DNA from 2 places in the Pseudalkalibacillus sp. NRS-1564 genome. Region 1 is predicted to be linked to the other one. Evidence: a T-box and tRNA genes for the amino acid it is inferred to sense, from the RefSeq annotation. Region 1 holds a T-box; the other holds one or more tRNA genes.

Region 1 (16,097 bases):
TAGCTAGATACACTTCCATTGTAAGCGCTTTCTATTATAAGGTGAAGAGGTATTTATCTTTCTCATATCCTAACCAATGATGTACACTTACTTTCTATCCACCTCATTTCTACTAAAGTTGACATCTAATACTGAAAGAGTTACAATAGCATTTGTGTAAAATAAGAATGGGCAGCAGCGTGACGGGCTGTGATTTCATTGTGTTCCTTTTAATAGGTACGCCGCGTAACCTCCGGCTGTCGAGGTGAAGGCGTGTGAAAACACAATGTGCACAAACCGGAATCACGACACTGTTTTTATTTTATACCAATAATAATGGTATAAAGGAGGAGCTAATTATGGCTCGTTATACAGGACCAAGTTGGAAAATTTCTCGTCGTCTTGGTATTTCTCTAAGTGGAACAGGTAAAGAATTGGAAAAGCGTCCTTACGCTCCAGGTCAACACGGACCTAACCAGCGTAGAAAGCTTTCTGAATATGGTCTTCAACTTCAAGAGAAGCAAAAGCTTCGTCACATGTACGGCATGACTGAGCGTCAATTCCGTCGTCTTTTCGATGATGCTGGCAAAATGAAAGGTGTTCATGGTGAAAACTTCATGATTCTTCTTGAAGCTCGTCTTGATAACCTTGTTTATCGTCTAGGTCTAGCTCGCACTCGCCGTCAGGCTCGTCAGCTAGTTAACCACGGCCACATCACAGTTGATGGCAAACGCGTTGACATTCCTTCTTATCGTGTAGCGACTGGTCAAGTGATCAGCGTTCGTGAGAAGTCTAACAACCTTGACATCATCAAAGAAGCTATCGAAGTAAACAATTTCGTTCCAGAATACCTTACTTTCGATGCAGATAAGCTTGAAGGTACGTTCTCTCGTCTTCCTGAGCGTTCTGAACTTCCTGCTGAAATCACTGAAGCTCTTATCGTTGAGTATTACTCTCGTTAAGCTGTTTCAAAAACCCCGGAACTTATTCCGGGGTTTTTTATGTCCAAATTTACTTAGTACAAAAAATATAAAAATGAGGAAGATCCTCCTCTTTTCAATGGGAGGGTCTTCCTCTTAAAGATTGGCTGTTCATAACCGCTGGTGATTTTTTACTCATTTACTCTCTGTGATAACCAACCGTTATTGGGAATCACCAGTATTAGTTAAAATAGCTAAATGATTAATACGTAAGAAGGAAATATTTCTTCTTCCCTCTACGAATAATCACGTATTGACTTTCGATTTGGTCGCTTTCTGAAATAACTTTATCCATTTCCTGACACCGTTCACCGTTGATATACACCGCTCCATTTTTAACATCTTCTCTTGCCTGGCGCTTAGATGAAGAAATACCAGCTTCTACAAGAAGGTCAATAAGTCCCTTTTCATTATCTTCTACATGGTAAGAAGGAACATCCTTAAAACCTAAACGGATTTCATCAGCTGTTAGCTGTTTAATGTCACCACTGAACAGCGCTTCCGAGATGTTGATTGCCTGCTGAAGCTTTTCTTCTCCGTGAACAAGCTTTGTCACTTCTTCAGCAAGAGTACGATGAGCTTCTCTCTTTTCCGGTGCTTCGATATGTTTTGATTCAATCTCTTTAATTTCTTCAATACTTAAAAATGTAAAGTAATGAAGAAATTTCACAACATCACGATCATCTGTGTTAATCCAGAACTGATAGAATTCGTAAGGAGAGGTTTTATCGGCATCAAGCCAAATCGCTCCACCTTCAGATTTACCGAACTTAGAACCATCACTCTTCGTAACAAGTGGGAATGTTGCTCCATAGGCTTTTGAAGACTCTTCGCTGCCTTCTTCTTTACGAATCAGTTCAAGACCTGCTGTGATGTTCCCCCATTGGTCACTTCCTCCAATTTGAAGACGACAGTTTTCTTTCCGGTAAAGCTGAAGAAAATCATATGATTGAAGAATCATATACGTAAATTCTGTAAAAGAAATTCCCGCTTCAAGACGTGAAGTAACAGAATCTTTCGCAAGCATATAGTTCAAACCAAAGTTCTTTCCAACATCACGCAGGAATGGAATAACATTTAACTCCCCAATCCAGTCGTAGTTGTTTACAGCTTTTGCAGAGTTCGCATCTGTTCCAAAATCCAAAAAGCGAGCAAGCTGTCCCTGTAACTTATTCGTCCAATCTTTTACAATGTCTTCTGAATTCAACGTACGTTCATTTGAACGGCCACTAGGGTCACCAATCAGCCCAGTAGCTCCACCAACAAGCGCAATCGGCGTGTGGCCAGCTAACTGAAATCTACGTAGGGCTAGAATAGGCAAAAGATGCCCAATATGAAGGCTATCAGCTGTAGGATCAAAGCCAGAATAAAGAGCAATGCGGTTTTCTGAAAGTTCCTTTTCAAGGCCCTCTCTATCTGTAACTTGATTTAAAAGTCCTCTTGTTTCTAATTCTTCTAATATGTGCATGTAATCGACTCCCTTTCGTTAATAATATCTTTTGGCAAACCACTAAAATAATCCAAATGGGCAAAAAAACAAAAAAAACCCGCCCCAGAAAAGGGACGAGTTTCATCGCGGTACCACCCTTGTTGAAGAAAGTAACCTTTCTCCCACTCAGTCAGAATAACGGTCTGAACCGTCTAATGCTACACAGACACTGTCTTTCCCATTAGATGCTCATGGAGGTAATTCACATTTTCCTTTATGCTGATTCTCACCGCACATCAGCTCTCTGAAAAAGGGAGAAAAATGCTACTTCGTCCAATCAAGGCATGTCGTTCATTAAAAAACACTAATTAAATTAATATCACAAAGGTAAAATCATGTCAATTCTAAGCCTACAGAAATCCCTACCAGTTTATACAAATCTCGACGACATATGCTATAATAAACAGGATTAATTTGAGGGGGTATAGGAATGCGAGAGCTTTTTTCTTCTATCAGGCAGAAGTGGAACGCGTTCATTGATAGATTACAAGAATATAACATCTTAACCGGGTCCAGGATCGCCTACAAAGTGACTTGGAATTTATTTCTTATTTTTATCGTGCTAGGTCTAATGGGCACTATTTTCGCCGGTGGTGTTGGTGCAGGATATTTCGCATCACTTGTTAAAGATGAACCGATTCGCTCTTACGATGAGATGAAGAGAGACGTTTATAACTATGAAGAAACCAGTGAGGTATATTTTGCAGGTGATGTTCTTCTTGGTAACTTTCGTTCTGATATTGAGCGAAAAGAGGTTGAGTTAAAAAACGTTTCTCCTCTTCTACAAAAAGCAGTTATTTCCACAGAAGATGAATATTTCTTCGATCACGATGGTATTGTTCCAAAAGCAATTGGACGTGCCGTTCTTCAAGAAGTCACCAATTCAGATGATCGAAGCGGTGGTAGTACATTAACACAACAGTTAGTTAAGAACCAGATTCTAACAAGAGAAGTTTCTTTCGAACGAAAAGCAAAAGAAATGCTACTCGCTCTTCGACTCGAAAATTTCTTTAATAAAGAAGAAATTCTAGAAGCATACCTTAATATCGTTCCTTATGGACGAAATGCTTCCGGTAATAATATTGCGGGCGTACAAGCAGCCTCACAGGGCATATTTGGTGTCAATGCTAGTGATTTAAATTTGCCTCAAGCTGCATTCATTGCAGGTATTCCCAAAAACCCTTATACATACACCCCTTTTACAAATTCGGGTGAGGTAAAGAAGGATCTTTCAGCTGGAATCGATCGGATGGAATTTGTTCTATATCGTATGTATGAAGAAGAAACAATCACTGAAGAAGAGTATAACAAAGCGCTAGAATACGATATTGAAAAAAATCTAGCTGAGTCTTCGCCTTCGCCAGTAGAAAAATACCCTTACCTTACATTTGAGATTGAAGATCGTGCGAAGCGAGTTCTTGCCGAGCAGATCGCGAATGAAGAAGGATATGACGGGAAGGAACTTTCGAAGAGTGTAGACTATTACAATCAAATCACTTATGATGCTAACGTTACTGGTAGATCTGCAACGGAAATAGCCAAGAAAATGGATTTGAAATGGGAAGAAGTTCAAGAAAATTCAGATGTATTCCTTGAATTTATGAGTAATGCAGAGAAAGAGCTTCGCAAAAATGGATATAAAATTTATACTACAATTGACAAAGATATTTATGAATCTATGAATGCTGCAAGAGATAAAGTGCTAGAAAACGGAAGCTATTTCCAAAGTGCTAAAACCCTCTCCGTGCAAAATCCTGAAACTGGAGAGCTTGAAAATAAAGAATTTCCTATGCAAGTAGGTAGTATCCTCATCGAAAATGAATCTGGAAAAATTCTTTCATTTGTTGGTGGAAGGGATTTCGCGCAAGAAGAACTTAACCATGCTACAGACGCCTATCGATCAAACGGTTCTACAATGAAACCATTGCTTGACTATGCCCCGGCAACGGAAATGGGAAAAGTTCAGCCTGGGTATATTGTGCCAGACTTACCAATTCAAGATGGATATAATCCTGGTAACTATTCATCAAACTACCATGGTCTTGTAACTGCACGTAAAGCGTTGGAAAGGTCTTATAACGTTCCAGCTGTTCGAGTTTATAATAAAATGAACCCAGTGGACGCAACCGACTATTTGGTGAAGATGGGCTTTAGTACAATGACTCTTGATGATCGAACCAATCCTTCAATGGCAATTGGTGCGCTACAACGGGGAGTAAGTGTCGAAGAGAATACCAACGCATTTGGCACGTTTGCTAATGGAGGAAAGTTTGTTGATGCTTATTTAATTGATAAAATAGTTGACCGCGATGGAAACACCATTTTCGAACAAAAACCAGAACCAGTGGATGTTTTCAGTCCTCAAACTGCCTATCTATCAATCGATATGATGCGTGATGTAGTTAACCAGGGTACTGCCCAAGACATTCCAGGGAAATTAAAATTCGCTTCTGACTGGGCAGGAAAAACAGGAACTGGACAAAATTATTATGATTCATGGTTTGTAGCAGTCAATCCTAATGTTTCACTAGGTGTATGGACTGGATATGACAAACAAATTAGCATGGATAGTCAATATGCCAACAGAAACAAAAACTTATGGGCACTATTTGCTAATGCCGCTTATGATAAAAAACCAGAAATAATGGATCCAGAAGAATCATTCAAAATGCCAACGGGTATTGTGCGACGTTCGTTCTGTGGTATATCTGGAAAGCTCGCTTCTGATCTCTGTCAGAAAGCCGGACTTGTCAAAACTGATCTATTCAACGCAAAGTATGTACCAACTGAAGTGGATGACAGTCTCACTCAAGGTCGTTATGTCATCATGAATGGTAAGACCTATCAAGCACTTAGTTCCACTCCAGAAGAGTTTGTATCCAGCGGAGTCATGATTAAAGAGGATTACTTCTCAGGAGTTGATATTTCACAGCTTCTCCCTTCTGGATTTAGTGATTTAAATATCGTGTCAGAAGGAAAAACTGCTTCAGAAAATGGGAAAAAACCTGGCGCAGTTGGTGGCGTTTCAATAAGTGGCTCTTCACTAAATTGGGGTGCTTCAGGTGAAAGTGATATTGTTGGTTATCGTATTTATCGCGCTTCGAACGGTAGTAGTTCATTTACGAAGCTTGGAAGCGTAAAAGCATCTGATGGTAGCTCATTCAACATCCCTTCTGGTGCATATGCCTATTACGTAACAGCAGTTGATGTAGCTGGGAATGAATCGGGACCATCGGCTAAAGTAACAAATGGAGATTGGTCTGATAAACCAGAGCCAAAACCTGAGAAAAAACAAGAAGCAGAACCTTCAACAGATGAAGAAAATGATGAAGCTTCTGATAATGAAGAGAACGAAAATAATGCTCCCTCCGATAATGAGAGTGATGAATCTAGCAACTCAGAAGATTCATCTTCAAATGAAGGGAATACCAACACCGGTGAAAATGCAAATGATAACAACTCCGGTAATGGAAATAACAATGGAAATAGTAGTCCTACAAATGGTGCTGACAGCGGAAATAATTCAAATAGCACCGGCGGCAACACAAGCAATAACGACCAGTAAAAAAACAGCCTGCAGCATAATGCTGCAGGCTGTTTTCTATTACTTAATCTTCCATTGTAGACAAATCGCCAGTTGGTAAATCCAGCTCCCACGCCTTTAATACGCGACGCATGATCTTACCACTTCTCGTTTTCGGAAGCTTATCTCTAAATTCGATTTCTCGAGGTGCTGCATGAGCTGCAAGTCCTTTTTTAACGAAATTTCTTATCTCTTCCATCAACTCATCAGACGGTTCATGACCATCTCTAAGTGAAATAAAGGCTTTAATAATTTCACCTCGCACAGGATCCGGTTTCCCAATCACTCCAGCTTCAGCAACAGCACTATGTTCGACTAGTTTACTTTCAACTTCAAATGGACCAACTCTTTCACCCGAAGTCATAATAACATCATCGACTCGCCCCTGGAACCAGAAGTATCCGTCCTCATCTTTATAAGCTGAATCACCAGATACGTACCAGTCTCCTTTTAAGAAATAGCTTTCATATTTTTCAGGACGATTCCAAATCGCTCGCATCATTGATGGCCAGCCTTTTTTAATCGCAAGGTTCCCCATTCGATTAGCAGGAAGTTCATTTCCTTGATCATCTACGATTGCTGCGTGCACGCCTGGAATTGGTTTGCCCATTGATCCTGGCTTTATTTCCATTGATGGATAATTACTGATTAGCTGTGCTCCCGTTTCTGTCATCCACCAGTTATCATGAATTCTCCGTTCAAGAACTTTGTTACCCCATTTAATAACCTCAGGATTTAATGGCTCTCCTACGCTTAGTACATGACGTAAAGATGAAAGTTCGAATTTCTTAACGATCTCATCTCCCGCACCCATAAGCATACGAAATGCAGTAGGAGCACTATACCATACAGTTACTTCATATTTTTCGATCGTACCGTACCAATCTTCTGGACTAAAACGACCACCACGAATGACGTTCGACGTTCCAGCAAGCCATGGAGCAAATATGCCATATGACGTCCCCGTTACCCAACCTGGATCAGCTGTACACCAGTAGACATCATCTTCTTTTAAGTCAAGTACCCATTTCGCCGTTTGATAGTGTTGTATCATCGCATTATGAACATGAAGTACGCCTTTCGGCTTACCAGTTGAACCTGATGTGTAGTGGAGAATCATACCATCTTCACGGTCAACCCATTCTATTTTAAGCTTCTTTTCTGCTGATTCAAAATGCTTATAAAAGTCTATATAAGGACCTTCTTCTTTAACGTTATTTCCTACTAGCACAACACTTTCGAGATTAGGAAGCTCATCAACCGGAACGCGCTCAAGTAGCTCAGGGGTTGTAACAAGTACCTTTGCTTCACTATCCTCAAGACGATCCCTTACTGCACCTTCCATAAAGGCTTCAAAAAGTGGGCCAGCAATCGCACCTAACTTAAGCGTTCCGAGTAGAATGAAGTATAGCTCAGGAGATCTTGGCATGAAAATAAAGACCCTATCTCCTTTTTCGACATTCACTTTTTTTAGAACGTTACCTGCTTTGTTACTCATTGATTTCATCTCACTGTACGTATACTTCTCATCTCGTGTTGGGTCAGAAAAATAAAGAGCTACTTTGTTTTTACGATCGGACTCAGCGTGCCTATCGATTGCTTCGTAGGCCATATTGACATTACCTGTCTCACTCCAGGTAAATGTTTTCTCCACGTCTTTCCAATCAAAATTCTCGTATGTAGCTTCATAATCCTGTAAATTATGATTACCCAATGTAGCAGAAAGCGGTTTCAATTCCATAAGTAATCTCCTCCTTCTCCTTCATGTCTTTCACTGATAGTATAACATAAATTCCTAATTTTTTAACAAATGACAAAACTTCAAAAAATAACATTGAAACCCCTTACATTTATCGCGTTTCATGTATAATAAGAACTGAGACCATTATTAAAAGGTGGTGACTAGATGGAACATCGTAAAACGTATAATGCAATCGAGAAGAACACCCCGCATGGAAAACTTATTATTGAAGGACCAATTACTCCAGATCGCCTGGCATCCTATCATTTACATAAGGACCTTGTCGCATTTCGCCCACCGGAACAACAGCATAAAGCACTGGTTGAAATAGCAGGTCTGCCTGAAGGCCGTATCATTGTGGCTAGGGAAAGAGAAACCATTGTAGGCTATGTCACATTTCTATATCCAGACCCACTTGAGCGTTGGTCAGAAGGCAATATGGAAGATTTAATTGAATTAGGAGCGATTGAAGTTATTCCAAAGTACCGTAATGCTAAAGTCGGCAAAAGCCTTCTCAAAACGTCATTTATGGACGATGCAATGAATGATTACATTGTGATAACTACCGAGTATTATTGGCATTGGGACCTTAAAGGAACAGGTTTATCAGTTTGGGATTATCGTAAAGTGATGGAGAAAATGATGAATGCAGGAGGTCTTGAGTGGTATGCAACGGATGATCCTGAAATAAGCTCTCATCCTGCAAATTGCTTAATGGCTAGAATTGGGACAAGAATTAACCAGGACTCTGTTCAAGCGTTTGATCGCCTGCGATTCCATAATCGCTTCATGTATTAAGATTGCAAAGGAGTGAGCCAAGTTGGTCATTGAAGAAATTATGAATCAAAATGTTTTTTCACTTGAAGAGAACCAAACCATTGCGGATGCCATTAAAATGATGAGAGAAAAAAACATTCGCCATCTTCCTATCGTAAATAGCGAAGGGGAGCTCACTGGCATTATATCAGATCGAGATATTAAAGATGCTAGTCCATCAATTCTTGACTCAAATCCAAACAAGGAAGTGTTACAGTCTCCTCTTTCCTCTATTATGAAGAAAGACGTCATTACAGCTCACCCATTGGATTTTGTAGAAGAAATTTCTACGATCTTTTATGAGCAGCGCATTAGTTCGATTCCGATTGTTGAAAACCGAAAAGTAATCGGAATGGTTACTGAAACGGATATGTTACATACGTTAATCCTTTTGACAGGGGCACACCAGCCGAGTTCACATATTGAAGTACAGGTGGAAAATGTGTCAGGACAATTGGCCGATATTACCCAAATCATTAAAAAGCGCAATGTTAACATTATTAGCGTTCTAGTCTACCCGTGTAGTCACAATGAAAAATTCAAAAATATCGTTTTTCGAATACAAACGATGAATCCCACTTCCGTTGTAAACGATATTAAAAATGAAGGTTATGAGGTTCTCTGGCCAAATATGCCGGGTGTTCAAAAATGAAGTGCGACTCCCTTTTTGTATATTCCTCAGACTATTTAAATTATAAATTCAGTGACGATCATCCTTTCAATCATATACGTGTTAAGCTCACACAGGACTTGCTTACCGAAATAAATGCTTTAAATGATCAAGAAGTGGTCCCTCCTCGGATTGCAACCGATAGTGAGATTGCTCTTATTCATGACCCAGCCTACATAGAAGCTGTAAAAAAAAGCTAGTAAAGGAAACCTTGCATCCTCTGTTGCAGCTAACTACGGTCTTGGAACAGAAGATACGCCAATCTTTCCGAACATGCATGAAGCTAGTGCTCTTATTGTTGGGGGAACGCTGACTGCAGTTGATGCAGTTATGACAGGAAAGTCTGATCATGCCCTTAACATAGGCGGAGGACTCCATCACGGTTTCCGAGGTAAAGCATCAGGCTTTTGCATCTATAATGACAGTTCAATCGCCATTGAATACATGAAACAAAAATACGGTGCAAAGGTCCTTTATGTTGATACTGACGCCCATCACGGAGACGGTGTGCAGTGGGCTTTTTACGACGACCCTGATGTTTGCACACTATCTATCCATGAAACGGGACGCTATTTATTTCCTGGAACAGGAAATATTAATGAGAAAGGTCAAGGAAAAGGATATGGGTTTTCATTTAATATTCCGATTGACGCTTTTACAGAGGACGAGTCATTTCAGGAAGTGTACGAGGATTCGTTTCGAAAAGTAATCGATTTTTTCAAGCCTGATGTAATCCTAACTCAAAATGGTGCAGATGCTCATTATTATGATCCGTTAACACATCTCTCTGTTTCCATGAAAAGCTATGAGTTCATTCCGAAACTAGCACACCAATTAGCTCATGAGTATTGTGATGGAAAATGGATTGCCGTTGGCGGGGGTGGTTACGATATCTGGCGTGTTGTACCACGCGCTTGGTCAAGAATTTGGTTAGAAATGAAAGGGCTATCAGTAGCCGGTGCCCTACCAAAACAATGGATTGAAAGGTGGGCCCCACTCTCACCACTTTCTCTTCCAGAGAATTGGCATGATAAAGCTGATTTGTATGAGCCCATTCCAAGGAAACAGGAAATCACAGAAAAAAACAAACTAACTTGCGAACGAGCGCTTTATCAAATAGTAAATTAATAAAAAAACGAGCCTAGGCTCGTTTTTTTAATCTTGATTATGAGTAGTTGAATTACGATGTTGCAAACGGTGTGGTAAAACAACCGTTTGTTCTTCTACTGTTTCTTTATTCATTAATTTTGTAAGAAGACGCATGGCGACAGCACCAATATCGTACATAGGTTGAACAACGGTTGAAAGCGTTGGTCGAACCATCGTTGCTAGTCTTGTGTTATCAAATCCAACGACCTCGAAATCTTCCGGAACGTTATAACCGTTGTCCTGTGCAGCGTGAATAACGCCTAGTGCCATTTCATCCGTACCTGCAAAGATAGCTGTTGGCTTCTCATCTAGTTCAAGAAACCCTTCCATTGCTTCAATACCTGAGTCATACGTATAGTCGCCAATTGCAACGCAATCTTCATCAACTTTCATACCTGCATCCTCTAAAGCTGTTCGGTAACCAAGAAACTTTTCTTCACCGTTAATTGGATCTTCTAATGGACCACTAACAAGTCCAATTTTTTTATGATCTTTTTCAATAAAGCTAGTCACAAGCTCATATGCAGCTTTTTGATAATCAATGTTAACTGACGGAATCTCCTGGCCCTTTTCTAGGGTTGCTGCTAGAACAATCGGAACAGGTGAGCGCTTAAATTCTTCAACATGTTCTTCTGTAATTTTACCGCCCATAAACACAATTCCATCTACCTGTTTTCCAAGCATCGTATTTAGAAGATGAATTTCTTTTTCTTTATTTTGATCTGAGTTACTCAAGATAATATTATATTTGTACATTGTAGCAATATCCTCAATACCGCGAGCAAGCTCAGCAAAGAAAATACTCGAAATATCAGGGATGATAACTCCGACAGTCGTCGTTTTTTTACTAGCAAGACCTCTTGCTACAGCATTGGGACGGTATCCAAGTCTTTCAATCGCCTCTAATACCTTTTTTCTTGTTGCAGGCTTAACATTAGGGTTGCCATTCACAACCCTTGATACAGTTGCCATTGATACTCCTGCTTCTTTCGCTACGTCATAAATCGTTGTATTCACGATGATCCTCCTTCATGCTCTTACGGACTTTAATTTATTTAATGATACGATACTATCCGTTTGACTGCAAACCAAAACCTATATCGACTCACACTAATAAACCACTATTAGCTGTGAAACACCTGCTATTATGATTATGTAGGTTATTTCACAATTAGATACTGTATTAAAGATAGCATATTTAGTCGCTTTTTGCTTTATATAAGCGTAAATTTTCAAAGACTAAATCATAAATCTGTCGTATTTGCTTCCATCTTTATATATGATAACACTCTTACGTTCTTTTATTCCAATAGAACCCAAGCCACTTAGGAACATCAGGTTGAGGATTCATACATCATACACAGAAAAAAACCTTCTACTTATAAAGTAGAAGGCGCAGCTTTCGCTGGATTGAATAAACCACTTGCTTTTAGATCTTTAACAAATTGTTCGTATTGTGGAATATCTAACTGCTGAGCCGCATCGGAAAGAGCTACAGCTGGGTCTGGATGAACTTCCACCATGATACCGTCTGCTCCAATAGCTAGACCTGCTTTTGCTGCAGGGAATAGAAGATCTTTGCGTCCAGTTGAATGCGTTACGTCAACTAGAACTGGCAAATGAGTTTCCTGTTTAAGAATTGGAACTGCTGTAATATCCAACGTGTTTCTCGTTGCTTTTTCGTAAGTTCTAATTCCTCGTTCACAAAGCATTACTTGTGTATTACCGTTCGATACGATGTATTCTGCCGCATTAATGAATTCTTGAATTGTCGCAGATAAACCTCTTTTTAGAAGAACCGGCTTATCAACGGATCCTGCCGCTTTAAGTAACTCAAAGTTCTGCATGTTACGTGCTCCGATTTGAATTACATCAACGTACTTAACTGCTGTTTCAATATCTGCAGGGTTTACAATTTCACTGACTACAGCTAGATCGTACTCATCAGCAACTTGTTTAAGAATCTTTAATCCTTCTTCTCCAAGACCCTGGAAGTCGTATGGCGATGTACGTGGTTTGAAAGCTCCACCACGAAGCATTTTAAATCCTTGCTTCTTAACAGCCCTCGCTACTTCAGCAACTTGCTCATAGCTTTCAACAGCACAAGGTCCTGAAATAAGAACTTGCCCGCCATCTCCAACTTTTTCGCCTTTAATATCAATAACCGTATTATCGGGTTGGCGTTTTCTTGAAACTAAAAGCGCCTTACGATGATCGTCTTCCTGTAACTCAAGGCTTGCCTTAAAAATTTCCTTGAATATATGTTGAAGAGTGGAATTATCAAAAGGCCCACCATTTTTCTCTGTAAGCAAATCAAGCATCTTACGTTCCCGAACAGGGTCAAAACGATTAATCCCCTGTGCTTTCTTTACTCTACCTATCTCTTTCGCCACTTCAGCACGCTCATTAATTAAATCAAGCAGCTGCAGGTTAATCTCGTCTAATTTCTCTCTCAACTCATCAATTTGGATATTAGCCATAATATCTCCACTCCTATCTGTTTAAGTGATTAGGGTTATTATATACGATGAAAAATAAAATGTCACTACTTTTCTTTTAATTCTTAAACGCTTTTAAGCATTAAACCATGTCAGTGAAAGAAAAACGGCTTTATAAAGCCGTTTACTTTAAATATTTTTTCGCAGCATCCGATAACGAGGTATTAGTGATTCTCCAATGTGAATCATTCCATACAACCTCATTTTCATTAAACACTAGCGCTTGTGGCGACTGATGCTTTACTCCATATGAGTCAGCAATTTCAGTTGATAAAGGACGTGATTCCTGCACGTTCAAATAATACACGTCTTCTGACACACCCTCGGAAAACTTCTGAAATTCTTCAAAAGCTTGAGCACTTATTGGGCAAGTTGTACTATTTTTAAATAATAGAAATTGATTATTAGCTTCCTTGATGCGTTTGAAATCTTCTGATGTAGTTATTTTTGTAATGGCCATAAGTTTATCCCCCTTCAAATTGCTATAAATTCATTATAAAGAAGTTTACAGGAAATGAAAAAGAAGAAGCATTATGCTTCTTCTTTTTCATTTCTATATAACAAATTAGGACTTAGTAGGATTCTCCATTGAAGCTGGTTCTTCTTCAGAGAAATGATCGCTAAGATCCTGTTGGAAGCTCTCAACGTCAGCATCTGCCTGAGTATGCAGATCACTATTTTCTTCTGTTTCAAGATTACGATCTTTAATCTTTGAAACAATGTTATTCGATTGATCCGATACTTGCTTGTAAATTGTTGAAGATTTTTCTTTAGCACGGTTAGCAAAATCTGTGCTACGTTCTACTGCAGAATCACGGAATTGAGAAGTCTTTTCCTTCACTGCTCCAGCTTGTTGATTTAGATCACTTCTAAGTTCTTTACCTGATTTAGGTGCTGAAAGTAGTGCAGCCGCTGCTCCAACGATACCACCAATAAGTGAACCAATGATAAAATCTTTTGTGTTAATGTTGTTATCCGACATATAAATACCTCCTATTATTTTGAATCAACGTACTGATCTGTGGCTTTCTTCTTAACTTGCCATTTTTGCCATATTTGCATGACAGCATTTCCCCACTGAACGACTTTTGTAACTTGTTCAGATTGACGCTCTGCCTCATCTGTTACTTTTCCAGAAATATTTCTTAATGAATGATTCATCTTTCCAAGTGATGTTCCGACTTCTTTTACTTGTACAAAAACAGTATCCAGAGCTTCAGATTTCCCCTGAATGTCTTCTGCAAGCAAATTAGTCTTATGTAACAGTGCAGTAGTTTCAGTTGTTAAACCATTCATTTGTTTTTCAAGGCTATCAAGTGTTTTCGCCGTATTACTCAGCGTATCCTTCAAGGATTTGAGAGTTTGGGCTACGAAATAAACAAGAACTGCAAATGCAATCGCAATAATAGCTACACTTAAATACAAAATAATCTCCATGTGCTGGCACCTCCCTTTTCTGAATCTCTTCCCTTCATTCCTCTTTCGTAAACACAAGTTTGTCATTTCACATACGAACGAAAAATGAGTCTACTTTACTACCCTACACCATAATTAATTCGTTACAAGTTTCATTATTCCTTTTTTAATTTTTTTTTATAACATATTCTCATTCTTCTCTATCAGGAGAATAGTAAAAAAAAGAAGGCTCAAGGAGCCTTCTCGCTTAAATAGACGCTTTTTCGGTCTCATATGCTTCTTGATATTTCTGAATATCACCGGCTCCCATGAAAAGAAGTACTCCTTTATCATGGTCATTAAGCTGCTGAATGGAATCTTCAGAGATCATGTGAGCATTAGGGATTTTTTCAATCAGTTGATCAATCGATAACTGACCTGCATCTTCCCGTGCCGAACCAAAGATGTCGCATAAGTAAACAACATCTGCTTCTTTTAACACATCTGCAAATTCATTTAGGAACGTCTTTGTTCTTGTAAATGTGTGAGGTTGGAAAATGGCCACAACTTCACGATTTGGATACTTCTGATGTGCTGATTCTATAGTTGCTTTAATTTCAGTTGGATGATGCGCATAATCGTCAATTAGTACCTGGTTATCAACGACTTTTTCTGTAAATCTACGCTTAACTCCTTTGAAGTTTGCAAGTTGAGCAGCTACTGCATCTCCTGAAAGATTTTCATAGTGACAAAGAGCAACGACAGATAAAGCATTCAGCACATTGTGTTTCCCGTACATCGGAATCTGGAATGTACGATAGTAATCATCACGAACATGAACATCAAATGTTGTCCCATGTTCATCAATTTTAATATTGGTTGCCTGAAAATCGTTTTGATCATCAAAGCCGTAGAATACGACTGGTACTTTTGTTTGGATTTGCTGAAGGTAAGAATCATCACCATAAGCAATAATACCCTTCTTCACAAGCATTGCCATTTCCTGAAATGCCGAAAAGACATCATCAACATCTGAAAAATAATCTGGGTGATCAAAATCGATGTTTGTCATAATCGCATAATCAGGCTGGTAAGATAAAAAGTGACGACGGTATTCACATGCTTCAAACACAAAATACTGACTGTCCTTTACGCCTTTACCAGTACCATCTCCGATAAGATACGATGTCGGTTCTGCTGCCCCAACAACATGAGACAACAAACCAGTTGTTGATGTTTTACCATGAGAGCCTGTTACAGCAATACTAGTGAATTTTTGAATAAAATCTCCAAGGAATTTATGGTAGCGATAAACAGGAAGGTTCATTTCTCTTGCTTGCACTAACTCTTCATGCTGATCATCAAATGCATTGCCGGCGATAATAATCATATCTTCTTTAATATTTTCTTCTCCAAATGGAAGAATAGTAATACCTTTTTGTTCAAGAGCCTCCTGTGTAAAGAAACGTTTCTCTACGTCTGAACCCTGTACACTGTATCCTATATCGCTAAGGATTTGTGCTAGAGCGCTCATCCCGGATCCCTTAATGCCAACAAAGTGATATATAGTCATTTCAGAACCTCCACACTTTCATTTCTTCTCCGCGTAACCTTTTTTAGTATATGATGTCATTACAAGTATGCGCTGCTTTTCTTTTCAATACTACATTATAGCAGAAAAAGAGACAGGTCTCCAATATAATTCATCAAAGTAATTTGGCACTACGGGCGCAAAAAAGACAGGATTTTGTTCCTGTCTTTTTTGCTTATTCAACACGCTCTAAACGCGGGTTGTGT
Region 2 (16,097 bases), on a different contig from region 1:
TCATTACCTTCGTCCGGCGGTGTTTCACTATCTTCGTTTGTATCTTCTTCTGTAGGCTCCTCAGGTTCCTGTTCTTCTTCTTTAGGAACTGATACGGATGTTTCAGCAGGCTTCGTTGATACTCCTGAGTCTGAAACGGCTGTTACTTTAAATTTATATTCGCTACCTTTTTGGGCATTTTCTAACGTAAATCCAGTATCTCCTGTTTCGGTCACCCCTTGATAACCTCCACCATTTACAGCAATTTCTACTTTATAAGTGAAGCTCTTATCTTCACCAGGCTGCCATGATAGTGAAATGCTATTGGAGTCAGCATTATACTTTCCAGAAAGTCCTTTGACGCCGTCTGGTTGTTTGTACTTATCAGAAGTCTTTTCTGGCGTACTACCTTTTACAAATAGCTCATAGACGATTTGATCCTTTGGCGTGTAGTCACTCGGCAATAGACCAGTGCTTTTCTCAACGCCAACCTCTACGACCGAGTCGGGCTTCTGGAAGTCGGCAGTATTAATACCTTCAGATACTTGGCTCATAATTTCTTTGAAAAGGAGCTTGGAAGTATCATCTTCGCCTTTGCTAGAATCTAAATAGTGCTTATTTGGTTCGTTAAATCCTGTCCATACTGCCATGGAATACTCCGTAGTATATCCAGCAAACCAGGCATCTCTTACAATACCTGATGTAGGGAACCCTTGTGATTGCACGACTTCTTGAGGATGGTTTGTCGTACCCGTTTTACCAGCGACAGGTAGACCGGAAATTTTAGCATCGGTTCCAGTGCCTTCGTTTACAACGGATTTAAGCATATCGCTAACCATGTAGGCTGTGTAATCATTCATTGCCTTTACTGGTTCAGGTTCGATGTTAATCTCTCTTCCGTCAGGAAAGACCACTTTTCGTACCGTGTGAGGCTCATTATACGTTCCACCGTTACCGAAAGCAGCATAAGCACCAGTCATTTGAAGGGGAGAGGTGCTAAATGTTCCGATAGCAGCAGTAGGTACCATGTCTTCATCTTTCAAATCCATACCAAGCTTGTTAGCAAACTCTTGAGCAGGTTTTTCACCAATCTCAAGGAAGGTGTTAACAGCCGGAACGTTATAAGACATCTCGAGAGCACGTCTCATTGATACTTGACCACGATACTCGCGGTCCCAGTTACGAATATTAGCGTCACCTATTTTTAGAGGCTCGTCTTTAATGGAGCGGCCAGTTGACCACTGCTCGGTATCAATTGCAGGGCCATAAGCAACAATCGGTTTAGCGGTTGATCCTGGCTGAAACTTCCCTGTCGTTGCGTAAGTAATTACGTTCTCATCTTTACGTGTTTCACCAATGGCTCTAATCGAACCAGTCTTAGTATCCATCAGGACTAGCCCTGATCGCATATCTTCATTCGAATAAGGATAGTTTGCAATCACATCAGTTGTTATATCTTGAGCGCGCGTATCTAGGGTTGTGTAAATTTCAAGTCCCCCTGAGTAGATATCCTTTTCAGAGATATCATCACGTTCTCGTAGTTCTTTCACAACCTGGTCCATGAAGACTTTATATTGATCTGTTTCTTTATCTTCTGTTAATGCAACAACCATGTCACTAACTTTTTCTGCTTGATATTTGTCAGCTTCTTCAGCTGTAATAACGCCCTGTTTTTCCATCAAGCTAAGCACAACATTTCTACGCTGTTCTGCCTGATCAGCGTATTCATATGGGTTATAGTAGGTAGGGCGCTGCGGAAGTCCTGCTAGTAGTGCTGCTTCGCCAGGTGTTAAGTCTTCTTCAGTAATGTTTTTGCCAAAATAAGTTTCGGCTGCATCCACAACTCCCCATGCACCATTACCGAAATAAATTTTATTTAAATACATTTCTAAGATCTGATCTTTTGAATATTCTTGTTCAAGCTTAATGGATAGATAAGCTTCTTGAACTTTTCGTTCTAATGATTTTTCAGATGTTAAGAGAGAGTTCTTGATGACCTGTTGTGTAATCGTACTAGCACCCTCAGCGCCAAACCCTTGCGTAATATTTGCAAGAACAGCTCCGCCAATTCTTCGTGGATCAATTCCAAAATGGTCATAGAAACGAGTGTCTTCAACAGAGACAAAAGCATTTTTTAGAATATCCGGAATCTCATCAATTTTAGCGACTTCTCTTGCATCGGTTCCTGCGAGAGTTTGAACTTCTTCATCCTTTTTATCCAGTATGATGGAGGACTGTGGATTCGTAAGCTTTTCTGGATCTAGCTCTGGTGCATTGTTGATATAGGCAATTGAGGTGATTCCCCCAGCAACTAAACCAACTAAAAACAAAACAACGAGGGTTAGAAAGATTTTTTTGAAAATACCTTTCTTCCCAGCTTTCTTCGGGGACTTCTTTTTCTTGTCATTTGATTTACGTCGTTCTTGACGTGATTGATATTCACTCATGAATATTCCTGCCTTTCAAGCCTGTACTGTTAATAGGATTCGAATGAACCCTTCATTTTATGAATTTAAACCAGTTGTTTAATAACTGAAGTACATTTTATCAATAATCTTGATATAGTCAATGCGCGGTTGATAGGTATAAGGAATATGCGTTCCCTGCTTTTCAATCTCCTCTTTTCTAATGGATTTTCTTCCGCCAATTTTCATTGTTTCCCAGTGGGAAAAGAGCATAGCGGCATCCATAAGGAACACTTCGTCAGTGATTGAAAAACGTAAAAGCACAAAGCAGATTCCGTTGTGCTCATGAACTTGTTTCATATGTTCAATTTGATGTTCATGAAAGTTACTTAATGGAAAAGCTGTTTTGTTTTTTGTTTCCTTCGCTTCAAAATCCACATACCTTCCTTTGTAAACGCCATTATAATCAGTCGTAGATGCCTGCTTAAAGTAGGCCTCCTTTATCACGGCTGCGCTTCGTTTGGGATAATCAACGTTAACAATTTGAACAGGCGTAGGCTTTTTGTGTATAACAGCTTTGCCTGTTGAGAGATAATACGTATTACTATGATTAATATCTTCCTCTAATGTCATACCACGGTTGCTGTATGTTTTTTGTTTCTGATTTGCTAGCTGATTCTGAGCCGAAGGGACGTACGGCTTTCCGTTCGGATATCGAATCGGCACGTTAACCATCCTTTCTATATAAAAGGTGCACTGAATCTATTTTACTTTACTTATTACGAGTTGTACGACAAAAATGTTTCAAGCAGGTGAAAAAAATTGTGGAGAACGTCACGAAAACAATCACAAAAGCGATAGAAAAATGGAACATTGACAATATTTCACGTACCGTATTTTATCAAGATTTTTTCAATCGGAATCCAGAAATAAAATGGTCGTTCCTTGCCGCGATGGTTTCTAGGAATGCCGGTTGGAGTATGACTGACTTACAAGGAGAATGGTTTCCTAAGGCAATAAAGGAAGAGCAATTAATGAAGTTATTCCTAACATATGAACGAGCTAATTGGATCATCTTTGCAGACGCAGCCCCACAGCTATTGCTCTATGAGCTAGGTAAGAAAGCAAACACTTCCTTCTTCCATTTTGGTAGAGATCTTGGAATATCGTGCTTTATGTTAGAAGAATGGAAAACTTTTCTTGAGTTAGGTGATCAGGATCGTTTAATGACGGCGTTAATTATTAATGAGCAGCACGTGATTGAAGGACCGCTTATGGAACATCATTTATATGCTAAGAAGGTATTTCGTTCATTGCTATTCACCATTCAAGATTGGTTCCATTTTAGCACAGTTCTTTTTCCGACAGTGAGGGGAGAGCTATTTGGTTTATCAGTTAGTGGTTTTCGTCATACGCGTAACCGAATTAAGCTAGGAAAAAGCTTAGCTAAGCTCCTCTTTCATCCTAATTATTTTAGTGCATTTTATCATTTTGCAATGAAAGTTGCTCCAACGGGATCACGCTACGATTATGAAAGGTTCATGGGGAAAAGAAGAGAGGGACCAATGTTAAGACAGGTTTATCCAATTATTCCTCATCATCAACAGGATAAGAAAGATTGGTTTAGAGGTCAATTACTAGTAAAAAAAATGATGAAAGTTGAAGCGGAATTACCAGATAAAGTTCTCATTTCAGATTGGTATGAAAGAAAGAGAAGTCAGATCAGAATTGCGATGGAAGTGGAAAATCTGCTCATACAAAAAAGCAGGAAATAGCCCTGCTTTTAAGTGGAAGGTCGATCTGGTCCTTCCATTTTCTTATTTCCATATCCAGTTCTAGTTTCTTCCTGAGTTTTGCCTTTACGTTTTGTTTGATCAAGTTTTTGCTTTTTGGTCATTATACTGACACCTCCTTACTTTAGTTTGAGCAGATGTTACAAAAACATTCCTATTCATTGTCGAAATCCTTTTCCTTTAGCATTAAACCACTACCTTTGCCGAAACCGTACTAGTTTTGTCAACGAAGAAGGCAAATAAAAAAGAAAGGCGAATATTACGTATACAAACTAACAGGCGAAGGCCTGAGAATGACAGAAGGGATGGGATTGCATGTTATTAAAAACAAAGCAAGTTTCGGATGAACTTGGTGTAAACCCTACTACTGTTCAGCGTTGGGTTAAGTATTTTGACCTATCATGTGAGAAGAATGAACTTGGCCACTTTTTATTTTCTAATGAAACACTTGAGGAGCTAAAATCGATTAAAAACGATTTAAGAAGGGGTTACTCAATGGAGAAAATTAAATCAGCTGGTAAAAACAATTCAAAAGTTGCAATGGTAACACCGGAACGATTTGAGCAAAGGTTAGATCGCTTCTCAGTAAGGCTAGAACAGCTTGAGCGACAGTTAGATGAAAAAGCTAATGAGGTTATCACCGTTCAAGTACTTCAGCATCGATCTGAACTGGAAGAGCTAGTCAAGAAAGTTTCTTCGTTAGAAGAAAAATTATCTGAGCTTGAGGATCATACTTCGATACATGAGGCAGTAGGTCAGTCGACGGGCAAAGGCAAGCGTCCCTGGATCATGAGTTTATTCAGTTTCTAGAGATCTTTACGTTCCCTTCTGACCTTATGTCCTAAATGGATATAAGGTTTTTGTATGTGTTTGGTGACCAGTGAGTATGGTAGGATAAGGGAGTAGGGGTGAATGAAATGGAAGATACACAAAAATTATTAAAGCTAACAAAACAGCTAATCACAATAAATGAAGAAGCGAGAGTACAATATACTACTCGCACACATCTTGATACGTACAAAGTTAACTTCTATGAAGAAGTGAAACCTTTTGCCGATCGAGCACTTGAGATTTTGAAGGTATGGGAACCATTAGCAAGAGCATGGGTAATGGAAAACAAACCTAAATATTTATATCCAATTCAAATTAAAAACACATTCGAAAATATAGAAATGGTTTCAGTTGTGGCGTGGCAGAAGGATACTGGACCTAAGAAATTTAATGAGCGTGTCCAATCTGTTGAATATGTACTTGAAAAAATAATTGAGCAAGTAACATAACGAGCTTGATGCTCGTTATTTAATGTATAATTTCACATACCATACTAAAATGAATAAATTTCCCTTTTTTTGAGTAACACTAAAGAAAAAGGGAGTGAGTTTATGACTGCGTATTTGTGCCCACGATGTAAAACCAATCGAATGAGATTTAATAAAATTGAGCAAAAAGCGACTTCAGTTAAATTAGATCCTCAATCTGGAGAAGTGATGTCTATTATAGAAGAGGGAAAAGCTGATCCATTCCATATGGTTTATAAAGGACCAAGCATACGAGTTCAATGTGGGGCATGTGGCGAAATTGGAGACGAAGAAACCTTTATTCAATTTGCTCGATCACATCCACGTGCTAATTCTTAATGACTTTTCCCTCCTTTATTCATGATATAGTGAGAATGTAAGGAGGGGGACAGGATGTTTGATCCAACTATATATGAGAATGTAAAAGTAGTTCTTGAGGGAGAGCTATATGATCGAGATCTTGATGGTGAGATCTCCATCATCAATCGAAAAGATCTGGTTGATTTAGCTTCTCTTTCAAGAAAGTATCAAGTAGAGTTTAGTGAAAATGAACATGTGAATGTAACGATTGAACTTTTTGCTGATCTAGCTAGTTTCAGTGCGGAGCAGCTTAAGCTAGAGCATGTTCAAGCAGGATGTGAAATCAAAATTCTGTTTGATGTTGCCATATCAGATGCAGAGGACTGTGAACAGATTGAAGAAGATATCCGAAGTATTTGGGGTTATCGACCTGCTATCCGACAAACGATATCTTTCCCATACGAGGATGAGGAACAATTAAAGACTCACATTGTTTTAGAATTTAACCGTCGAATTAATGAAGATCAAATAAGTGATCTTTCGGAGTTAATTGCACATGCTGTACAAACTTCAACGTTACTTGGAGAATAAAGAAGAAGGCGGATTGCTCCGCCCTCTATATCCATACTATGCAGTTGGTGATTAGTAGCTTCCGCCGCCCATTTGCTGTTCAGCCATTTGGACAAGGCGCTTAGTGATTTCTCCTCCAACAGAACCGTTAGAGCGAGCAGTGGAGTCTGGGCCAAGTTGAACGCCGAATTCGCTAGCAATTTCGTACTTCATTTGATCTAAAGCCTGTTGTACACCAGGGACTACCAGATTGTTTGAGCTATTGTTGTTTGCCATGTTGTGTACACCTCCTTGACTAATATAATGCTCAGGAGTAAAGAATGATATACAATCTTAATATAGGCACTTTTTGGTAGTTACGGAGACGTTCATTTTTCTGAAAATTTAGAGGGTTCTGTATTTGGGTAACGAATATGTTATTTAGAGACTAATGAACTGGAGGGATATAAGAATGGATCGCTTTATTACTAAGACAGGATTTTATCAAAACCTCGATAAAAGAAGGTTGGAATATTGGTTGGTGATATCTGAAGAAAATAAAGTGCTTGTATCCTGGGTCTGCTGGAGTGCCCCTCAAACCATGGTAGAGCAGTGGAAAGGATCGTATGCTTCTTAACTAAACCGCCCTGAGCGGTTTTTATTATGGTTGAATTTATTTTTACTTCTATCAAATTCAGGATTCACAAATAAAAAAGAAAATGAAAAATTAGTTCATTCCAATACTTTTATATTAAAAGTTGTTAGAGAGGGTATAAAGAAATAAGTATTTTCTGTTTTACCACTCTTAGCTATAATAGAAAACGGATCAGGTCTTTTATACTAGACAATGTATGAAAATATGGAACGAACAGTTTAAATAGCATTTAAAAGAAAGAGGAGCTTCCATGATTCTAAAACACTATTCGAATCTTATAATGGTCATATGTTTAACTGTAAGCTTATTTCCATCAGTAACGCAAGCACAGGAACTACCAAATGTAAGAAGCGAAACCGCTATACTGATCGATGGCAAAACAGGACAAATTCTTTTTAATAAGAATGGCAATGACGAAATGTACCCGGCGAGTATTACAAAAATTGTGACTGCATTTATGGCTGTTAAATCCGGAGAGATGGATGATATGGTAACGGTAAGCGAGCGTGCACGTAAAGCAGATGGTACTAGGGTGTATTTGAAAGAAGGAGAAATCGTTTCGTTAGAAAAATTAGTTAAAGGAATGATGGTTAATTCCGGAAATGACGCTGCAATCGCTATAGCTGAGCATTTAAGTGGAAGTGTGGAATCGTTTTCTGAAGATATGAACGAATTTTTACGTGAAGAAATTGGTGTCAAAAATACGAATTTTGTTAACCCAAATGGACTTTTTAATGAGAATCATGTAACGACTGCAGAAGATATGGCTAGAATAACACAGTACGCCATGAAAAATGAGCAGTTTCGATCTTTGATAGGAATCAAAAAATTAGAATGGGTTGGTGAAGATTGGGAAACGACGCTTATTAACCATCATCGACTCTTACTCGATTATGACTTTGTTACAGGTGGAAAAAATGGGTATGTCTCAGAGTCTGGCTTCACTTTAGTGACAACCGCATCAAAAGACGGTCAAGAATTGATTGCTGTTACGATGAAAGCAAACGATGATCAAATCGCTTATCAGGACACATTATCCATGCTTAACTATGGGTTTAATGCTTTCACGCCAGTTGAGTATAAGAAGGGGACTGATTTAGGAGTTGGAAATAATGAGGAATATAGTCTTTCTGAGGATATGACCCTTTATCAAGTTGGAGATGACGAGCTAGATCTTACCATATCTGATAACAATATTCTTGAAAGTAAAGGGGCTTCATATGTTTCCATTCTGGATGCTGATTTTCTTGAAGTGAATTCTTTAGAAGAAGACAAAGGTGCGACAATAGTGGAAAGTGAAACAAAACCAGCAGCAAAAGTAAAAGATGAAGAAACAGCATCATTGCTGTCTAGTGAAAATATTTTCTATTTTGGGATCGGCGTTTTTGTGGTAATTTTACTATCTTTATTTTTTGGAAGAAGTCACTCTTCTCAAAAAAGACATCGAACTTTTCCTTAAAATCAACTTTCAAACCTAACATTGAAAATTAAAAAAGGACCTCAGGGTCCTTTTTTAATTTTCAAGAAAGAACGATAGCTGTTTGACAGAGGTCATTCCTTGTCCAACTGAGGAGGCAATACTTGATAACAGCGGTCTAGTGCAAACATCTCCTGCAGCATAGACGAATGGCAGAGATGTTTCACCATAAGAGTTGCATCGAATGTATCCTTCCTGATCGACGTCAATGCCATCCTCGTAAGGTTCAGTGTTTGGTTTAACACCAATTCGAATGAACAGACCATCAACCATCATTGTAAAGTGATGATCTTCGTCAGCGAGGAATAGTTTCTTCTTTCCTTTTCCATCTATTTTTGTAATAAACGTTTTTGTTAGTATGTCGATGTTTGGGTGGAGCATGACAGGTTCTTTGTATTCCTTACGAGCTTTAAAACAATCAGAACGATGTATTAGTGTAACTTGAGAACCAGCTTCAGCAAGAAGAAGAGCTCCTTCGAATGCGCGGTCTCCGCCCCCGATTACAGCAACATGTTTGCCTTTGAATTTCAATTTATCTCGAGTTGCCGAGTATACTTCTTTTTGCTCGATCATTTCTTGTTCACCAGGAACATCTAGCCTACGTGGGGAAGACCCTGATGCAATTAGCAAAGTGCGAAATGTATATGAATTGCCTTCTGCTGTTTGAAGTATCCGATTAGTCCAATCGATCGACTTAACGCAAGTGTTTGTAACATAATCACATTTGATTTCCTCAGCATGTTTGATGAACTGTTCCTGTAAAACCTGACCGTTTGCAACCACCATACCTGGGTAGTCTACAATTTGATTATAGATTGTACTTAATTGCCCCCCAAGGCTATCCTTTGCTTCAAGCAATAAATGATTAATGCCTAGTCTTTTAGCCCATATTCCAGCAGAAATTCCAGCGGGTCCTCCACCGATTATTAGCAAATCTGTTCGTTGAGTCACCACTGTACCCTCACTTCCATGTTGAAAGCCATTCTTCAAATTCCAACCAGTTATTCACGCGAGGGACGTCGACATATTGATTATAACGATAGTTCATCGCAATGGCCATTCTCCCTGAATTTTTAAATGCGATGAGGTTGTGTGGAGCATCATCAAATAATAAATCTCCGCGAATCATTTCTTTTCTATGCGAGAAAATCAAATTTCTTTTGCCGATAAACGGAAGGTGTTTTTCTACCCATTGTTCTTTTTCAGTGTAAGCATATGTACGGCTACTCGTGACAATCATTACGTCATACACGGATGAAAGACGTTCCATTACTTCAATAGCATGTGGTAGAGGCTTGAGTTCAAGAAATAGACCTGGCTGATCAAGGTATTCATAAATTTTATCTCCACACTCATTTTTTACATAGTCTTCAGATCGCCAGCATTCAAGTTTCTCAACAGACAAGTCGTCATTGTAATCATGATTGTATCTCTGGTGCCATTCAGACATAAGGTCACATATAACCGAGTCCATATCGATTAATAAGGTTTTCATTGTCTCACTTCTTTCATCATACATTCTTTATCACTATAACAGGCAAAGTTAATTGGAACAATTGTTCAGGAAAGGACATGGAACGAACGTTCTTGATTTTTGACTCATCAAAAAATGAATGAACTATAAATCGAAAATTAAGCTAACATAGCGTAATTAAAAAAAGCAAGAACCAAGTGGCTCTTGCTTGTTAAAAACTAACATTTAATAAAAGCTGTTCCTACTATAATAAGCAGGATAAATAGTACAACAATTAGCGCAAAGCCGTTTCCAGCTGGTCGGTGACAAGGCATGCCGTAAGAAGCTCCAGCTACTGGTTGGTAAGGCTCATTTCCGTATGGTGCATTGTTTGCATGATACATATTAGGTCCCCCTTTAAATTCTCTTTCTTTACCACTGTATGTTTCCGTCTAGAAAAGATATAGGCAGGAGCGGAGAGGAACCTAAATTAGGTGAATGTCCCATGTGAATTTCTTATGAACTAATGCCTTTGTCTTTCGTTTGGGCTTGCTTTAAGAAATTTAATTTGTAGTCATCAGTTAGTTCTTTCACTTCCTTACTAAGGAATAAGATCGCAATAACGTTTGGGATAACAAACAAGGCGAGTGTAATGTCGACTAGCTCCCAAACAAATTGAAGTCCTCCTATAGCTCCAACAAAAATAGAAATAATATAAACAAATCGCATTACTCTAGAAAAGGGTGTGCCAAATAAGTATTCAGCTTGTTTCTCACCATAAAAGACAAGGACACCTATCGTACTGATAACAAAAATCAATAGGAGGGAAGAAACAAAGATGGGGCCCCATGTAGCTCCCATTAGTCCAGAGAAAGCATCTGAAACCATATCAGCTGCATTTGAGGGTTTAACGTCTTTCCAAGCTCCTGAAAGAAGCACTGTAAAAGCTGTTACTGTGCAGAGAACGATTGTATCGACAAAAACGCTGAAAATGCCCCATAATCCCTGTCTACATGGATGAGGCGTATGTGCTGCAGAATGGGCAATAGACGCCGTACCCATACCGGCTTCGTTTGAATAAAGCCCTCTAGCAAGGCCCCATCTAACAGCTGCAGCAAAACCAGCTCCGGCAAAACCTCCAGCTGCTGAGATCGGTTGAAAAGCATGTACGAAAATAAGTTTCATAACAGCTGGAAACTCTTCTATATTAATCACCATAACACCGATAGCGCCTGCAATATATGTAAGTACCATGAATGGAACAATCTTCTCAGCTACAGAACCAATTCTACGTATTCCACCGAATACAACAATTGATATAAGGATAATTAGTAAGACACCTGTTACCCAGGTCGGTAATCCAAAAGAACTCTCTGAGAGTGTTGAAATGGAGTTAGTTTGTACCATGACACTTGGAATGATTTCAATCATCAGTCCAAAAGCGAATAGAGATGAAGCGAACTTCCATCCCAAGCCTTTTTTTATGTAATACATTGGGCCGCCAACATAAACGCCGTTTTTGTCTTCCTCTCGGTATTTGATCCCGAGAACAATTTCTGAGAATTTTGTTGACATTCCAATAATAGCGACAATCCACATCCAGAAAATAGCGCCAGGTCCTCCAAAAGCGATTGCCACAGGAACCCCAACAATGTTTGTAGCACCTGCAGTAGATGCAAGAGCGGAGGCAAAGGCCTGAAATGGTGATATTGTGCCATCTCCTTTTTCTTTTTTGAAAATTTTACCAATTGTATGTTTTAAAGCGTGGGGAAAAAAGATTATTTGAAAGAAGCCGAGGCGGATTGTTAAAAATAATCCACCGCCTAAGAGTAAAATCATCATAGGATAACCCCAGATGAACGCGGAAAATTCAGTTATTGCATTAAGAATATAGTCCATATCAATCTCTCCCTATAGGTAATACTCATTTAATTATCCATATAAAGGGAGGCTGAAACTCTATTTACAAAATTATGAAAAAATGAGCATAAAGACACAGAGCCGGTTTTCACCGGCTCTGGATTAATGGACCTGAGGAGGCTGATTATTCTGTTGTTGCTGCGGAGCTGTTAGTTGGTTTTTAACTTGTTGAATTTCATTGGTTTGGGCTGGGGCAGCTGGCTGATAATACCCTTTTTGTTTAGCGTATTGATAAAGGTTATATTGTCGCTGCTCATCAGTATTTCTAATTTGTTGAAGAGCCTGACGAAGTTGTTGATTGTCAGCTTGAGAAATGACGCTCCCGTAATTACTTAAGCTGCTGTTCAATACGGATAAATAATCATTTACCATGTCTTTCTCATTCATAAAATCCCTCCTTAACTTAAGAAGCTGATTAATTGTTGTTGTGTGTTGCGTGCGTCTTGTGCATCCTTTTGAAGCATTTGCTTAAGCTGCGGACAAGTACAAGATTGGGCATAGGAATCAAGTTTGTTTGCGAGTGTTTCATGTCCGCCGATCATGTGACGCAGATTTTGAAGTTCAAGTTCGTTCAGCTGAGTCATCCTGTTTCCCTCCTTCATTTCACATAGTATGAATGGAGAAAAACCAAATTATACTCACTTAAGAGATAACGTTTCGCTCGTTAGAAAACTGCTGATACGTTTTTTCAATCATAATACTCTTTAGAATTTGGACAACATGATAAACATCTTCAAATGATGAATAGAGAGCAATTGGTGCAAGGCGAATGACGTTTGGTGAGCGGAAATCTGGAATGACGCCTTTTTGTTTTAGCGCTTTGCAAATTCGAGCAGCTTCATCGTGCTCGAGACAAATATGCCCACCCCGTCGATCATCTTCTGATGGATTAGTGATTGTAAAACCATCTTCAGCAAGATTTTCTTTAATAAGACACATTAAATAGTTGGTAAGAGACAATGATTTTTCTCGAATCGCATCTATGCCAGCTTCGTTCATCAATTCCAAAGCTCCTATTAAAGGAGCCATACTAAAAATGTGGGGTGTGCCTATTTGAAATGCGCCAGCGGTTTCAGCATGAGTAAGCGTATGGCTCATATCGAATTGCACTTCTTTCTTGGAACTGAACCATCCAGCAAGACCGGGGCGTCTGCCAAGGTGGTTTTCGTGCACAAAAAGTCCACCAACACCACCAGGGCCACTATTTAAGTACTTGTATGTACACCAAACCGCGAAGTCAACGTTCCAGTCGTGAAGTTTATGTGGAATGGCTCCGATTGAATGAGCTAAGTCAAAGCCAATGATTACTCCTTTAGAATGGGCTGCTTTTGTGATTTTTTCTATATTTAGTAATTGTCCGCTCCGGTAAAGTACGGAAGGGAGGAGAATAAGGGCTATAGTCTCATCGATGGCCTCAATGATATCTTCTTCCAGGATTGTTCTTCCGTCACGGCTCGGAACTTGCACTAGATTAGTTTCTGGGGATAACCCATGAAGTTCAAGCTGACTTTGAATAGCATAAATGTCAGATGGAAATGTTAAAGAATCGGCTAGTATTTTTGTTTTGTTTCCTGAAGGTTTAAAAAAAGTAGCGAGCATCTGATGAAGGTTAGTTGTAATTGAACCGGTAGTAATTGTTTCAGAAGCATGTGAACCGATTAGCGTTGATGTCATCTCACCGATGTTTTCTGCCATATAAAACCAAGGCTGCTTTCCATCAGACCAGCCATCAATTCCATGTTGCTTCCAGTCATCAAGAGATCGAAGAAGGGATGTTTCCGCATTCTTTGATAGAAGACCAAGTGAATTACCATCCAAATATAGCGTATTTGGATTTAAGTAAAACTTATCACGTAAATGGGCTAAAGGGTCTTTCTTGTCGAATTCTTTTGCGCCTGTAATGGACTGTGATAAACTCATATGTAACAGCTCCTTTTCTACAACTTATCGTATGAGAGGGAGAAGAGCATGTCAACGCTTTCACTCTTTGCAAAAGAAACTTTCTACATTTTTTTAGAATAATGATTGACATTTTAAATGATTCAATGGTATATTATTAAACGTCGCTGATGCACAGCACAAGCGGGTGTGGCGGAATTGGCAGACGCGCTAGACTTAGGATCTAGTGTCTTACGACGTGGGGGTTCAAGTCCCTTCACCCGCACCATATATTTTTTGCGCCCGTAGCTCAATTGGATAGAGCGTCTGACTACGGATCAGAAGGTTAGGGATTCGACTTCTCTCGGGCGCACCATACATAATTTAAGTGGCGGTGTAGCTCAGCTGGCTAGAGCGTACGGTTCATACCCGTGAGGTCGGGGGTTCGATCCCCTCCGCCGCTACCATATTACAATTTCATCATGGAGGGGTAGCGAAGTGGCTAAACGCGGCGGACTGTAAATCCGCTCCCTCAGGGTTCGGCGGTTCGAATCCGTCCCCCTCCACCATGATTGGGCTATAGCCAAGCGGTAAGGCAACGGATTTTGATTCCGTCATGCGTTGGTTCGAATCCAGCTAGCCCAGCCATTTTTGCGGGTGTAGTTTAGTGGTAAAACCTCAGCCTTCCAAGCTGATGTCGTGGGTTCGATCCCCATCACCCGCTCCATTACATATTGTAGAAGAGTTTTAAAAGCTACTTCACAACCTGATTTTAATCATGGTATACTTTTGTTGAGATTGAATACCATTCATATCGTGCGCCTTTAGCTCAGTAGGATAGAGCAACAGCCTTCTAAGCTGTGGGTCAGAGGTTCGAATCCTCTAAGGCGCATACCCAAAACTCCTTGAATAAGTAATCTTATTCAAGGAGTTTTTTTATTTTATTAACGGCACATGTGTGTTTGCACATAGGCTTCATTTCCAATAAACTAGTAATTAATAAATCACTTGGGAAATGGTGACGAAATGAAGCGATATAAAGGAAGAATTATATCTGTTGTAACGTTTTTTATGGCGATTTTATTATGGGATTATTGGCTTTATTCTGTGAATGAAATTAAAATCAATTGGTTAGTGGACATATTCTTTACGATCTCAGTTATGGTAATTGTTTGGTGGTTCTCTTCTTATTATGATCGCTCTGTCATACTTCTGTCCAAATTAAAAGATAGTGAGGAAAAATATCGTAAACTATCAGAAAACTATAATAGTGTCATAAAACAGCTTAAACGAAGTTGTTTTTCAAACTGGAATAGATGGTAGTTGGATCTGGTTGAATGAAGCGTGGGGTGAGTTAACTGGATACGATGTTCAGGAATCAATAGGCACATACAGCTTATCTTATATACATCCAGATGATCGGCTGAATTTACATAAAGAATTATCTCGATTCCAAGATGGCGCAGAAAAATCTAACGTATTTGAATTCAGGGTTCAGAAAAAAGGCGGGGGGTTCGTCTGGTGTGAGGTCTTTATTAAATATGAATATAGCTCTAAAGGAAGATTTGAAGGAATGACAGGAACGATTAAGGATAAAACCTTTAGAAAGCAATCAGAAGAGCGGTTACTTAAAACAAATGAAGCCCTTGCGGTTAAATCTGAAAAGCTAGCATCAGCTGCACAGCTTGCCGCTGGAATTGCTCATGAAGTTCGGAATCCTCTAACATCAGTGAAAGGATTTCTTCAACTGCTTGAGAAGAAGGAATCCACTATGCCGTATTTTGAAATAATCTTTTCAGAAATATCCCGTATCGAATTAGTGCTAAGTGAACTTCTAACGCTAGCAAAGCCGCATAGTACATTATTTACGAATGTTGAAATGAAAGGTTTATTAAAGCAGGTCTCAACCTTGATTGAGTCTAATGCTCTATTGAACGATGTGACATTACAAACGAATTTTGGGAATGAGGAAGCTGTTGTTTTTGCTGATCCTAATCAAATAAAGCAAGTGTTTATTAATCTCATGAAAAACGCTATTGAAGCAATGAGTCAAATGGAGAAATCGAAATATCTTCATGTGAGTATGGATGTTCAAGAGATGTTTATATCTGTAAGGATTACCGACAATGGCGCCGGTATTTCTAAAGAAGATATTGATCGACTAGGGGAACCATTTTTCACAACAAAAGAGAGTGGTACGGGGCTTGGGTTATCAGTTTGTTTGAAGATTATTGAACAACACGGAGGAGAGTTGCTAATAGAGAGTGAAGAAGGGCAAGGTTCTACCTTTGAAATGAAGTTACCTCGTATTATGATAGATCAGCACGTATTGGAATGAAAGGCGAGTGAAACGAAGATTTCACTCGAATGTGCCCAAATCAAGAATCAAT

Evidence for each region. A T-box is a leader RNA that pairs with one kind of tRNA and senses whether it is charged. The one in region 1 lies ahead of tyrS (tyrosine--tRNA ligase), so its partner is inferred to be a tRNA-Tyr.
Region 2: it encodes a tRNA-Tyr, which carries the amino acid that the T-box ahead of tyrS (tyrosine--tRNA ligase) is inferred to sense. The anticodon was not compared.

Annotation. Positions count from the first base shown of each region.
Region 1 covers NZ_JBITPM010000037.1:1,223-17,319, forward strand. Annotated here, with positions in the region: gene rpsD (30S ribosomal protein S4) at 339-941, shown strand; gene tyrS (tyrosine--tRNA ligase) at 1,162-2,427, opposite strand; T-box leader at 2,516-2,738, opposite strand; gene ACIFPW_RS16435 (transglycosylase domain-containing protein) at 2,879-6,013, shown strand; gene acsA (acetate--CoA ligase) at 6,057-7,772, opposite strand; gene ACIFPW_RS16445 (GNAT family N-acetyltransferase) at 7,938-8,570, shown strand; gene ACIFPW_RS16450 (acetoin utilization AcuB family protein) at 8,593-9,240, shown strand; partial or broken gene ACIFPW_RS16455 (acetoin utilization protein AcuC) at 9,237-10,386, shown strand; gene ccpA (catabolite control protein A) at 10,414-11,424, opposite strand; gene ACIFPW_RS16465 (bifunctional 3-deoxy-7-phosphoheptulonate synthase/chorismate mutase) at 11,787-12,887, opposite strand; gene ytxJ (bacillithiol system redox-active protein YtxJ) at 13,030-13,365, opposite strand; gene ACIFPW_RS16475 (YtxH domain-containing protein) at 13,471-13,887, opposite strand; gene ACIFPW_RS16480 (DUF948 domain-containing protein) at 13,902-14,342, opposite strand; gene murC (UDP-N-acetylmuramate--L-alanine ligase) at 14,569-15,873, opposite strand; gene ACIFPW_RS16490 (nicotinate phosphoribosyltransferase) at 16,067-16,097, opposite strand, start outside.
Region 2 covers NZ_JBITPM010000012.1:126,604-142,700, reverse strand. Annotated here, with positions in the region: gene ACIFPW_RS06735 (PBP1A family penicillin-binding protein) at 1-2,426, opposite strand, end outside; gene recU (Holliday junction resolvase RecU) at 2,505-3,110, opposite strand; gene ACIFPW_RS06725 (DUF2515 family protein) at 3,209-4,159, shown strand; gene ACIFPW_RS06720 (MerR family transcriptional regulator) at 4,493-4,987, shown strand; gene ACIFPW_RS06715 (YppE family protein) at 5,095-5,457, shown strand; gene ACIFPW_RS06710 (DNA alkylation repair protein) at 5,560-5,814, shown strand; gene ACIFPW_RS06705 (hypothetical protein) at 5,869-6,366, shown strand; gene ACIFPW_RS06700 (alpha/beta-type small acid-soluble spore protein) at 6,418-6,621, opposite strand; gene ACIFPW_RS06695 (hypothetical protein) at 6,797-6,961, shown strand; gene ACIFPW_RS06690 (D-alanyl-D-alanine carboxypeptidase family protein) at 7,230-8,438, shown strand; gene ACIFPW_RS06685 (NAD(P)/FAD-dependent oxidoreductase) at 8,493-9,407, opposite strand; gene ACIFPW_RS06680 (5' nucleotidase, NT5C type) at 9,418-9,951, opposite strand; gene ACIFPW_RS06675 (YjcZ family sporulation protein) at 10,149-10,313, opposite strand; gene ACIFPW_RS06670 (alanine/glycine:cation symporter family protein) at 10,426-11,808, opposite strand; gene ACIFPW_RS06665 (spore coat protein) at 11,932-12,216, opposite strand; gene ACIFPW_RS06660 (hypothetical protein) at 12,228-12,413, opposite strand; gene kynU (kynureninase) at 12,472-13,749, opposite strand; tRNA gene ACIFPW_RS06650 (tRNA-Leu) at 13,912-13,996, shown strand; tRNA gene ACIFPW_RS06645 (tRNA-Arg) at 14,007-14,083, shown strand; tRNA gene ACIFPW_RS06640 (tRNA-Met) at 14,098-14,174, shown strand; tRNA gene ACIFPW_RS06635 (tRNA-Tyr) at 14,192-14,276, shown strand; tRNA gene ACIFPW_RS06630 (tRNA-Gln) at 14,281-14,355, shown strand; tRNA gene ACIFPW_RS06625 (tRNA-Gly) at 14,361-14,434, shown strand; tRNA gene ACIFPW_RS06620 (tRNA-Arg) at 14,526-14,599, shown strand; gene ACIFPW_RS06615 (hypothetical protein) at 14,734-15,030, shown strand; gene ACIFPW_RS06610 (ATP-binding protein) at 15,041-16,045, shown strand.